Regions from separate parts of the Klebsiella sp. PL-2018 genome, predicted to be linked through region 1. Evidence: predicted binding sites of a transcription regulator. Region 1 holds the regulator's gene; the other holds the start of a gene.
The links. The regulator PurR, encoded in region 1, represses purine synthesis genes. The targets are predictions, from matches to a motif close to CANGCAAACGTTTGCNTG.
Positions count from the first base shown of each region.

Region 2: MKleb_RS09260 (amino acid aminotransferase) is a predicted target of PurR. The motif match lies at 4,046-4,063, and genes of this name have one in related genera.

Region 1 covers NZ_CP077673.1:2,565,849-2,571,819, forward strand. The annotation lists gene cfa (cyclopropane fatty acyl phospholipid synthase) at 1-81, opposite strand, end outside; gene punC (purine nucleoside transporter PunC) at 380-1,564, opposite strand; gene punR (DNA-binding transcriptional activator PunR) at 1,677-2,588, shown strand; gene purR (HTH-type transcriptional repressor PurR) at 2,607-3,632, opposite strand; gene MKleb_RS11875 (cytochrome bd-I oxidase subunit CydH) at 3,929-4,018, shown strand; gene MKleb_RS11880 (MFS transporter) at 4,183-5,349, shown strand; gene sodB (superoxide dismutase [Fe]) at 5,406-5,971, opposite strand, start outside.
Region 2 covers NZ_CP077673.1:2,001,721-2,007,691, forward strand. The annotation lists gene ldtD (L,D-transpeptidase) at 1-1,219, shown strand, start outside; gene MKleb_RS09250 (YcbK family protein) at 1,520-2,071, shown strand; gene MKleb_RS09255 (MBL fold metallo-hydrolase) at 2,085-2,732, shown strand; gene MKleb_RS09260 (amino acid aminotransferase) at 2,792-3,982, opposite strand; gene MKleb_RS09265 (porin) at 4,170-5,255, opposite strand; gene asnS (asparagine--tRNA ligase) at 5,847-5,971, opposite strand, start outside.

The DNA.
Region 1 (5,971 bases):
CGCACGGCCTAATAATTCAGCTGCAATTCGGTACCAGTCATCATTTGGTACACTTACTTCTTCTATACACGATGAACTCATAGCTTCTCCATCACGCCCAAGTGATCAGAACCTTAAAACAGCGTAGACGCTTTTTTGGCTTTGTGAGAAATCTCACGGATAATCCGTGAGGCTGCTATCCGACGTAGAACAGAGGAAGGGAGATAACCCTTGCCGAAAGGCCTTCCATGGTGAAACGGGATGCATCCTGCTCCCGTTAAAATCAATTAGTTTTCTATTTATGTGATGCCGGATCCAGTATAGGCCGCTAAAAACAGGCTTTCAACAAAAATATCTTAGCAAGCTAATTACTGGATCTTATCACTATCAGCACATTACCTTAAGCATGTGACGATTTTGTTGCCAGATGCGCGGCTTTGTGCTGCATGCGGTAGCCCATCCCGGCCAGCACGATGGAGACCAGCATCACGCTGGTGGTCGTTTGCAGCGGGGTGGCAATCAGCGTCGAGACCAGCAGGCTGGTAAGGAAACAGAGGCCAAGCTGCAGGGTGTTTTGCAGCGCAGCGGCGCGGCCGGTCGCCTGCGGGAATGGCTTCAGGGCCTGCGCGACGACGATAGGGTAAATACCGCCATTCACCACCGCCATGGCGCAGAACGGAATCATCAAACCAACGAGCGTGGCGTTTTCCCGCAGGCCTACCAGCCAGGTGGCGGCGACGCTGAGGGCGAAAATAGCCAGCAGCCAGGGCAGAATTTGCTGGCCCTGCCATTTTTGCAGCGCCGCGCGGCAGCCATAACCGCCCACCAGAAACGCGATAGTTTGCGGAACGTAGCTCAGGCCGATAACGGTCGGGCCATAGCCCATTTCATGAAGAATAAACGGCGACCCCGTCAGCCAGGCAAAAAAGCTGGCGGAACAGGCGGCGTAGATGAGCACGTTACCGCTATACTCGCGTGAGCGCAGCAGGGTGAGAAACGTGAGCTTCTGCTGGGCGCTGGCAACCGGTTTGTTCGCTGGCTTCAGGCGCAGGGCGGGCAGCATCAGCAGCAGGGTAATCGCGAACAGCACGGCAAAAATAGCCTGCCATTCAAAATGGACCAGCAGCCAGCTGCCGAGCAGCGGCGCCAGCGCGGGCGATAAACCGACCAGCGGCATAATGGCGGCGAAAATCCGGTTGGTTCTTTGCGCTGGATAATAATCGGTGACCATCGCCTGCCAGGTCACCGCGGCGGCGCAAACCCCCAGGGCCTGAATAAATCGCAGCGCGAGCATCAGGTTGGCATCGCGAACCCACAGCATCCCCAGACAGCCGATAGCAAAAATGGCCAGCCCGCTCAACAGCACCGGCTTGCGGCCATAGCGATCGGAAAGGGGCCCCCAGAAAAGCTGGCCCAGCGCAAAGCCTGCCAGGAACAGGCTCAGGCTGGCGCTGACGGAGGCCGCAGAAGTGTTCAAATCTTGTTGCATGGCGGCGAAAGCCGGAAGATACATATCGGTCGCCAGAAAGCCCAGTACGCTGAGTCCAGCCAGCCAGACTAAAAATCCTTTCCCAGGTTGTTGCATCATCTTCTCTTTTTATTGTTGCAGGTACGATGGCGCAGAGTGTAGGGAGTGCATTAAGGCTTGTGAAACGCTAATATTTGTCAGGTGAATTCAAAAATTTTGCAGGCAGAAAATGTGGTCCGAATACTCGCTTGAAGTTGTCGATGCTGTCGCCCGCAACGGCAGCTTTAGCGCCGCAGCGCAGGAACTGCACCGCGTACCCTCGGCCGTCAGCTATACCGTGCGTCAGCTGGAGGAGTGGCTGGCGGTACCGCTGTTCGAACGCCGTCATCGTGATGTGGAATTAACGCCGGCCGGCGTCTGGTTTTTACAGGAGGGGCGTTCTGTTATCAAAAAAATGCAGATCACCCGCCAGCAGTGCCAGCAGATAGCCAACGGCTGGCGCGGGCAGCTCTCTATTGCGGTGGATAATATCGTTAAACCCACGCGCATGCGGCAGATGATCGTTGATTTCTATCGTCATTTTGATGACGTCGAACTGATTGTTTTTCAGGAGGTGTTCAACGGCGTCTGGGATGCGCTCGCCGACGGTCGCGTGGAGCTGGCCATCGGCGCGACGCGCTCAATTCCGGTAGGGGGCCGCTACGCCTTTCGCGATATGGGAATGCTGAGCTGGGACTGCGTCGTCGCGAGCCACCATCCGCTGGCCAAAATGGCCGGGCCTCTGAGCGATGACGTCCTGCGCAACTGGCCGTCGCTGGTCAGGGAGGATACCTCGCGCTCGCTGCCGAAGCGGACCACCTGGCTGCTGGATAACCAGAAGAGGGTGGTGGTGCCGGACTGGGATGCCTCAGAAACCTGTCTCTCCGCCGGACTGTGCGTCGGTATGGTTCCCGGGCATTTAGCGCGCCCGTGGCTTGATAGCGGCGCATGGACGGCGCTGGAGCTGGAGAACCCCTTCCCGGACGCCGCATGCTGCCTGACGTGGCAGCAAAGCGATGCCTCGCCGGCGCTGCTATGGCTGCTGGATTACCTTGGCGATAGCGAAACGCTAAACCGGGAGTGGCTGCGGGCGCCGGAATGACCGACGCCGCGGGAAAGGTTAACGGCGATAATCAACAAACGGGCCGTCGGCCACGGAACGGCGCTCGACCAGGCGAGGGTGGACTTCAATCGACTGCGAGATTTCACGCTTATTAACGATGCGGTCCAGCAGCATGTTAAACGCCGCTTCGCCAAGAGAGTCTTTAGGCTGATGAATGGTGGTCAGCGCCGGGCTAAAGTAGCGGGCGTTGCGCACGTTATCATAACCGATCAGCGAAATATCCTGCGGCACGCGCAGACCCATTTCATCCGCCGCGCAGATGGCGCCCATCGCCATAATATCCCCGCCGCAGAAGATGGCCGTTGGGCGAGGATGCTGGCCGAGAATCTGCTGCATGGCGCGGTAGCCGGATTCCGGCTCAAAATCGCCCTGCACAATCCAGTTTTCCGGAACGCTAATATGCGCCTCTTCCATCGCTTTCATAAAACCTGCCAGCCGGCCTGCGCCGGTGTTACGCTCCAGCGGGCCGGGGATCACGCCGATATCGCGATGCCCGCGTTCAATAAGGTAGCGCCCGGCGATATAGCCGCCTTCAAAGGCGTTATCGACAACCGAGTCGGTGAAGTCGGCTTTTGCCTCGCCCCAGTCCATCACTACCATCGGAATATGACGATACTCTTCCAGCATGCTTAACACCGACTCCGGATACTCGGAGCACATCACCAGCAGGCCGTCTACGCGTTTCTGCGCCATCATTGACAGATAGGCGCGCTGTTTCTCAGGGTCGTTCCACGCGTTGCCGAGGATCAGGGTGTAGCCCTTCTGGAAGCAGCTCTTCTCGACGGCTTCGATAATCTCAGCGAAATAGGCCGCTTCGCTGCTGGTTGCCAGCAGACCAATAGATTTGGTGTGATTGACCTTCAGGCTGCGGGCAACGGCGCTGGGGGAGTAATGCAGTTCTTTTATTGCCGCCCACACCGCATTGCGCGTCTCTTCCGCAACGAATCGGGTTTTGTTAATCACATGTGACACTGTTGTAGTGGAAACGTTTGCGCGCTTCGCTACATCTTTAATAGTTGCCATTACTTCTCACTCCAGACCTTGACCTGATCGTCTGTTTATCGGTACGTAAACGTTTGCCTGTACACACCCTGGCGCCAAAATTGAGCATGGCATCACGTCGGGAAAACGACACAGAACGACAGGAAGGGGTCAATGGCCGATACGCTTTCAAATTAGCGTGGGATTTTGTCCGATCTTGGGGCAAAGGGGAAGAGCAAAAATGTGCATCACTCTAAATCTCGGAAGATTTTTACGCTATTCTGTGTAAAAATGAGCAAGCTCACTTTTCATGTGGGGATAATCAGGGGGAAAAATTGATGGATACAAATTTAAAGTTTTCGCTGACGACGACGATTATTGTTCTGGGTTTGATTGTTGCCGCAGGTTTGACCGCCGTACTGCACTAATTATGCGATAAGGGAGGGGCCGCTCTCCCTTTCTCTCCGCCATTATTATCATTTTCGCAAAAATCTTTTGCCATTTCGTTCACTTTTGTTTTTCTGTGATTGATGTCATGCTTTTGACTTCTGATGAGATGCCGTCGCGGAAGGCGGCCTGATGGAGTCCCTGCATGAAAATCAATTTTCCCCTGCTCGCGCTGGCGATCGGTGCCTTTGGTATCGGCACAACCGAGTTCTCCCCGATGGGGCTATTACCGGTTATCGCTAAAGGCGTGGACGTTTCGATTCCGGCGGCGGGAATGCTGATTAGCGCCTATGCCATCGGCGTGATGGTCGGCGCGCCGCTGATGACTCTGCTGCTCTCCCACCGCGCGCGCAGAAATGCGCTGATCTTTCTGATGGCGATTTTTACCCTCGGTAACGTACTCTCTTCCATTGCTCCGGATTACACCACGCTGCTGCTGTCGCGCATTATTACCAGCCTTAACCACGGCGCCTTCTTCGGCCTGGGTTCAGTGGTGGCGGCGAGCGTTGTGCCAAAACACAAACAGGCCAGCGCCGTGGCGACGATGTTTATGGGGCTGACGATAGCGAATATCGGCGGCGTTCCCGCGGCGACCTGGCTGGGCGAAACCATCGGCTGGCGGATGTCGTTTCTTGCCACGGCGGGGCTGGGCGTGATTGCGATTATCGGTCTGTGGTTTTCTCTACCGAAGGGCAGCGCCGGCGAGCGCCCTGACGTCAAGCAGGAGCTTTCCGTGCTGATGCGTCCGCAGGTGCTGTCGGCGCTGCTGACGACGGTACTGGGGGCAGGGGCGATGTTCACGCTTTATACCTATATTTCTCCCGTTTTGCATACCATCACCCACGCCTCTCCGCTGTTTGTGACCGCCATGCTGGTGCTGATTGGCGTCGGCTTCTCGCTGGGTAACTACCTTGGCGGTAAGTTTGCCGACCGTTCCGTTAGCGGGACGCTGAAGGGCTTTCTGCTGCTGCTGATGGTTATCATGCTGGCGATCCCGCTGCTGGCGCAATCGCAGGTGGGCGCGGCAATCAGTATGGTGGTCTGGGGCGCGGCGACCTTTGCGGTGGTGCCGCCTTTGCAGATGCGCGTGATGCGCGTCGCCCACGAAGCGCCGGGGCTGTCATCATCGGTCAATATTGGGGCTTTTAACCTCGGAAACGCGCTGGGCGCGGCGGCGGGCGGCGCGGTGATCTCTGGCGGCCTGGGCTATGCCTTTGTCCCGGTGATGGGGGCGATTATCGCAGGCGTGGCGCTACTGCTGGTGCTATTCAGCGGCCGGGCGCAGCCGGAAGAGGCGTTCGCCAACCGTTAATATTGCGTGAAGTCATACAATAACCGCAGAAGCTGCAAGGCTTCTGCGGTTTGCTTTTATGCAGCCAGATTAGCAGCAACAAACTTCCAGTTTACCAGCGCCCAGAAGTGCTCCAGATAGTTCGGACGGGCGTTACGGTAGTCGATGTAATAAGCGTGTTCCCAGACATCCACGGTCAGCAGCGGAGTTGCGTCGCTGGTCAGCGGCGTACCGGCGTTGCTGGTGGAGACAATAGCCAGGCTACCGTCGGCGTTTTTCACCAGCCAGGTCCAGCCTGCGCCGAAGTTTTTTACCGCTGCGTCGGTGAATTTGGCTTTGAAATCAGCGAAGCTGCCGAAGGACTTAGCAATAGCCGCCGCCAGTTCGCCTTGCGGTTCGCCGCCGGCGTTCGGCGCGAGGCAGTTCCAGTAGAAGGTGTGGTTCCAGACCTGAGCTGCGTTGTTAAAAACGCCGCCATCGGAAGAACGCACGATCTCTTCCAGGGTTTTGCCTTCAAACGGGGTGCCTTTGATCAGGTTATTCAGGTTGGTGACGTAGGCCTGGTGGTGTTTACCGTAGTGGTATTCCAGGGTTTCTGCGGAAATGTGCGGCGCCAGGGCGTCTTTTGCATATGGTAATGCAG
Region 2 (5,971 bases), 560 kb from region 1:
GTCGGTGATTAACCAGTGGCAGGTGGCGCTGGATAACGGTTCGCTGCCGCAGTTTATTTCGAGTCTGGCTCCGCAGCATCCGCAGTATGCCGCAATGCATCAGGCGCTATTAGCTCAGGTTGCCGATTCCCGTCCCTGGCCGCAGCTCACCGGTAAGACGTCGCTGCGCCCGGGGGAATGGAGCAACGATGCCGGCGCGCTGCGCGAAATTTTACAGCGCACCGGTATGCTGGATGACGCGGCAAAAATTTCGTTGCCCGGCGATGAGGTGGTGAGTCCGTCCGCCGGGAAAAAGGCCAAAAGCAGCGGCCGTGGCGTTTACGATCGCCAGTTAGTGGAGGGCGTTAAGCGCTTCCAGGCGTGGCAGGGACTGGGCGCAGACGGCGTGATTGGTCAGGCGACCCGCGACTGGCTCAACGTTTCTCCTGCGCAGCGCGCCGGCGTGCTGGCATTGAATATCCAGCGTTTGCGCCTGCTGCCGGGTAATCTGGCGACCGGAATTATGGTGAATATTCCCGCCTTTTCGCTGGTCTATTACCAGGACGGTAGCCAGGTGCTGGCATCGCGGGTTATCGTTGGCCGTCCGGACCGCAAAACCCCTATGATGAGCAGTGCGCTGAACAACGTTGTGGTCAACCCGCCGTGGAACGTTCCGCCGACGCTGGCGCGCAACGATATTCTGCCGAAGGTGCGCAATAACCCAGGCTATCTTGAGCAGCACGGCTATACGATGATGCGCGGCTGGAATAGCAAAGAGACTATCGACCCGTATCAGGTGGACTGGGAAACGATAACCGCATCGAATCTGCCGTTCCGCTTCCAGCAGGCTCCCGGCGCGCGCAATTCGCTGGGGCGCTATAAATTCAATATGCCAAGTTCAGATGCGATATATTTGCACGATACGCCCAATCACAATCTGTTCCAGCGTGATGGACGCGCGCTGAGTTCCGGGTGCGTGCGCGTGAATAAAGCCTCAGAACTGGCCAATATGCTGCTTCAGGATGCTGGCTGGAATGATTCGCGTATTTCAGATGCGCTTAAACAGGGGAATACCCGCTACGTTAATATTCGCCAGAATATCCCGGTTAATCTCTATTATTTGACCGCGTTCGTCGGCGCTGATGGACGTACACAATATCGAACAGATATTTACAATTACGATCTCACCGCGCGATCCAGCGCACAAATTCTACCTAAAGCTGAACAATTAATCAGATAAATGAAGTAGTTCAACGGATTTGGTTGTCCTACCTCTGTGTGAAAACGGGCCTTGCACGCTGCAAGGCCCGAGTTTACTGGGGTTAGGCTACCTTGACGTTGGCAATAATGCCCGGTAAGGTGCCTTTCGTGCGCCAGAAGTGCATATACATATAATCCTGCAAAGGCGCTGTGGCAGTAAGCAGCCCGTTCTCCATAGCTGATATTTATTAGCCGTAGGGGAGCGAGCGCGTGCTGGCGGCTAACGGGCGCATTGCGGGAAAAGTATATTACGATTCATTTACCTGTAGACCTGATTATCATGGACAAATTTGACGCTAATCGCCGCAAACTGCTGGCGTTAGGTGGAGCCGCGCTCGGTGCTGCTGCCATTCTGCCTGCGCCGGCATTTGCCACCCTCTCGACCCCCCGACCGCGTATTTTGACGCTGAACAACCTGCATACCGGTGAATCACTCAAGGCGGAGTTTTTCGATGGCAGAGGCTATATTCAGGATGAATTAGCAAGACTTAATCATTTTTTCCGTGATTATCGCGCGAATAAGATTAAGTCCATCGATCCCGGTTTGTTCGATCAACTCTATCGTTTGCAGGGATTACTTGGTACCAACAAGCCTGTCCAGCTTATTTCCGGTTATCGTTCTGTTGATACCAATAATGAGCTTCGCGCGCGTAGCCGGGGTGTGGCAAAACACAGCTACCACACTAAAGGCCAGGCCATGGATTTTCATATTGAAGGCATTTCGTTAAGCAATGTTCGCAAAGCCGCGTTATCTATGCGCACAGGTGGTGTAGGATACTACCCACGTAGCAACTTTGTGCATATTGATACCGGGCCAGTACGGCACTGGTAACGAAAGGAGCCTCATGAACTATCGTATTATTCCGGTTACCGCGTTCGCGCAGAACTGTTCTTTAATCTGGTGTGAACAAACCAAACTGGCGGCGCTGGTCGATCCCGGCGGTGATGCTGAGCGAATCAAACAGGAAGTCGCGGCGGCAGGCGTTAGCCTGATGCAGATTCTGCTCACGCACGGTCATCTCGATCACGTTGGTGCGGCGGCGGAGCTGGCACAACATTATGGCGTGCCGATTATTGGGCCGGAAAAAGAAGATGAGTTCTGGCTGGAAGGACTACCGGCGCAGAGCCGGATGTTCGGTCTGGAAGATTGCCAGCCGCTGCAGCCGGATCGCTGGCTGAACGAAGGCGATACGGTCAGCGTGGGGAATATTTCCCTACAGGTGCTGCACTGCCCAGGCCATACGCCGGGGCACGTGGTCTTCTTCGATCCTGCTTCCCGACTGTTGATTTCTGGCGATGTGATTTTTAAAGGCGGAGTAGGGCGTAGCGACTTCCCTCGCGGCGACCATAGCCAACTGATCGATGCGATTAAGCGCAAGCTGTTGCCGCTGGGCGATGACGTGTCGTTTATTCCGGGTCATGGACCGATGTCGACCCTTGGCTATGAGCGTCTGCACAACCCATTCCTGCAGGATGAAATGCCGGTCTGGTGACCGAAGCCAGCATATAAAAAAGGCCGCACATGCGGCCTTTTGTTTGCCCTGCGCTGAGGTTACAGTACGGCAACAATCGCTTCGCACAGCGGCGCCATGTTGTCGGGCGTCATACCGGCGACGTTTATACGTCCGGACGCCACCGCGTAAATTCCGAACTCTTCACGCAGACGCAGTACCTGCTCTTTGGTCAGGCCGCTGAACGAGAACATCCCGTTTTGCTGAATGATGAAAGAGAAATCGCGGCTGGCGCCTTTTTCCTGCAGGGTATTAACGAACAGCAGACGCATACGCTGGATGCGTTGACGCATGTCGGTCAACTCTTGCTCCCAGATGGCGCGCAGCGCGTCATTGCTGAGAATGGTCGCCACTACCGAGGCGCCGTGAGCGGGCGGGTTTGAGTAGTTCGCGCGGATAACCGACTTCATCTGGCTGAAAGCGCGGTCTACCGCTTCCTGGTCAGCGGCGACCAGCGTACAGGCGCCCACGCGCTCGTTGTACAGGCCGAAGTTTTTCGAGTAGGAGCTGGCAACCAGCAGCTCTTTATGCAGAGCGGCGAAAGCGCGCAGGCCTTCAGCATCTTCTTCCAGGCCGCGGGCAAAGCCCTGGTAGGCAAAGTCAAACAGCGGCAGCCAGCCTTTCTCTACGGAGAGCTGCGCCAGCTGTTGCCACTGCTCCAGCGTCGGATCGATGCCGGTTGGGTTATGGCAGCAGCCGTGGAACAGAACCACGTCGCCGGCCTGCGCTTCGTTCAGGCTGGCCAGCAGCCCGTCGAAGTCGAGTTTGTGATTAGCGGCATCGTAGTAGGTGTATTCGCGAACTTCCAGCCCGGCTGAATTGAACACGCTTTTATGGTTCGGCCAGCTGGGGTTGCTCACCCAAATACGTTTAACGTCGGTGTTCTTCGCCAGAAAATCGGCGGCGACGCGCAGGCCACCTGTACCGCCGGGCGTTTGCGCGGTGCGGGCGCGTTTATCATTGATAATTGCGCTTCCTTTCCCGAACAGAAGCTCCTGGGTGCAGCGGCCAAATTCCGGAATACCATCGATACCCAGATAATTTTTAGTGGTTTCATTTTCCAGCAGATACTGCTCTGCTTTTTTCACGCTAGTCAGGACCGGTGTTTTACCCGTTTCATCTTTATAAACACCAATTCCAAGATTAATTTTTGTTGGGCGGTCATCGGCACGAAACAGATCGGCCAGGCCCAGAATTGGGTCGGCAGGGGCGGCGGTAATGTTCTCAAACATGACGAGGTTCCATTGTGATTACTGAAGGGAAATCCGCTATCAGGTTAACGGGAGTTATGTTAATTGCCAACCGTTTGCGACAAAAAGCGAGAAGGTTTTTGAAAGTTACGATCTTCCTCTCAGGAAAGCAGAAAAGCAGGACCGAAGTCCTGCTTTTTAGGCATATCACGAAGGGGTGTACTGCAGATTAGAACTGGTAAACGATACCCACTGCGGCCTGGTCGTCGGTCGCAACGCCAGCGGCTTTGGTGTAATCGTTGTCGTTCAGCTGGTTGAATTTATACGCAGCGTAGACGTTCATGTTTTTGTTGAAGTAGTACCAGGTACCCACTTCGACGTATTTAACCAGGTCAGCATCGCCGCCGGAGAAGCCAGCGCGAGAGCGCAGGTCTTTACCTTTAGTCTGTACGTAGCCGATGGACGGACGCAGGCCGAAGTCGAACTGATACTGAACAACGGCTTCGAAGTTCTGAGTTTTGTTAGCGAAGTAGTTGCCTTCGTTTTCCGGCGTCATGTTGTAAGTCTGAGAGTACATGACCGCAGCATAGACGTTGTTCGCGTCATACTTAGCGGAGGTTGCCCATGCTTCAGCTTTTTCGCCCTGACGGTCAGCTTTCTGATCGCCGCTACGGTTGGAGTTCGCATAGCCTGCAGACAGCGCAATGCCGTTGTCAAACGCGTAGGTTGCCGCGGTGCTGAAGCCGTCGCCGTTTTGTTTCTTAACATCACGGCTAGAAGCGTCGTTTTTACCCTGGTACTGCAGCGCGAAGCTCAGGCCGTCAACCAGACCGAAGAAGTCAGAGTTACGGTAGGTGGCTACGCCGTTGGTACGCGCGGTCATGAAGTTGTCGGTGTAGCTCCAGCCGTCGCCGCCCCATTCAACCAGCATATCGGTTGCCGCTTCAACGTCGTAGATGGCGCCGTAGTTACGACCGTAGTCGAATGAACCGTATTCACCGGCTTTTAAGCCTGCGAAAGCCAGACGAGTTTTGGTGGTCTGTTTACCTTCAACATTGGACGCATCCATGTTGTATTCCCACTGACCGTAGCCGACCAGCTGATCGTTGATCTGGGTTTCGCCTTTCAGGCCGATACGGGCGTAGGTGGTATCATCGCTGCTGGTGTCGCCGTTGGTGGTCCAGACGTGCTCGCCAACCATTTTTCCGTAGAAGTCCAGTTTGTTGCCGTTTTTGTTATAGATTTCTGCAGCGTTAGCTGCACCGGCTACCAGCAGGGCAGGAATTACCGCTGCCAGAATTTTGCGCTTCATCATTATTTATTACCCTCATTTATATTTTTTTATGAACACTTGCCACTGCCGTCAATAAGTTTCGTCAATAAAAATTTACAGAACTATTGATGATAGTTTGGTGTCTGGAGGCATCTTTCCATTCAGAACAACGTTTCGCTAGCCTGAAAATGCTACCAATATCGCATATGAGTAACAAAAGGAAATTCTATGTAACTAAATATGTATTTTTGGGAACTTTGTGAACTCAATCAACATTCCGCCCCTGTTCGCCGATTAAATCACCTGTCTTTATATATCTATATGAATTAATTATGATTAATTTAGATAAGAGAGGGTTTGTGCATTTTACGTCAGCATTTTGCTTTATTTTTATTCAAATCTTGTCGTTGCAAGTTGTGCTGTGACTGGTTAAAAAACGAGCAATATAATCAGCATGTTTGCCAATTTATGAACATAAGGTGCGGTTTTAATTAGCGGTCGCTAATGAAATAGTGCGTAACATAATTGTGAATCAGGATGGTTGATGTTTAAGTTTCCTGATATTCGTTAACGTAAATTGACATAAAAAAAGGCCAGCTTGCGCTGGCCCCGGATGAAAATTGCAGAAAAAAATCAGAAAGTCGCGTTACGCGGGGTCCGCGGGAACGGAATGACGTCGCGAACGTTCTGCACGCCGGTCACGTAGGCGATAAGACGCTCAAAGCCCAGACCGAAACCGGAGTGCGGTACGGTGCCGT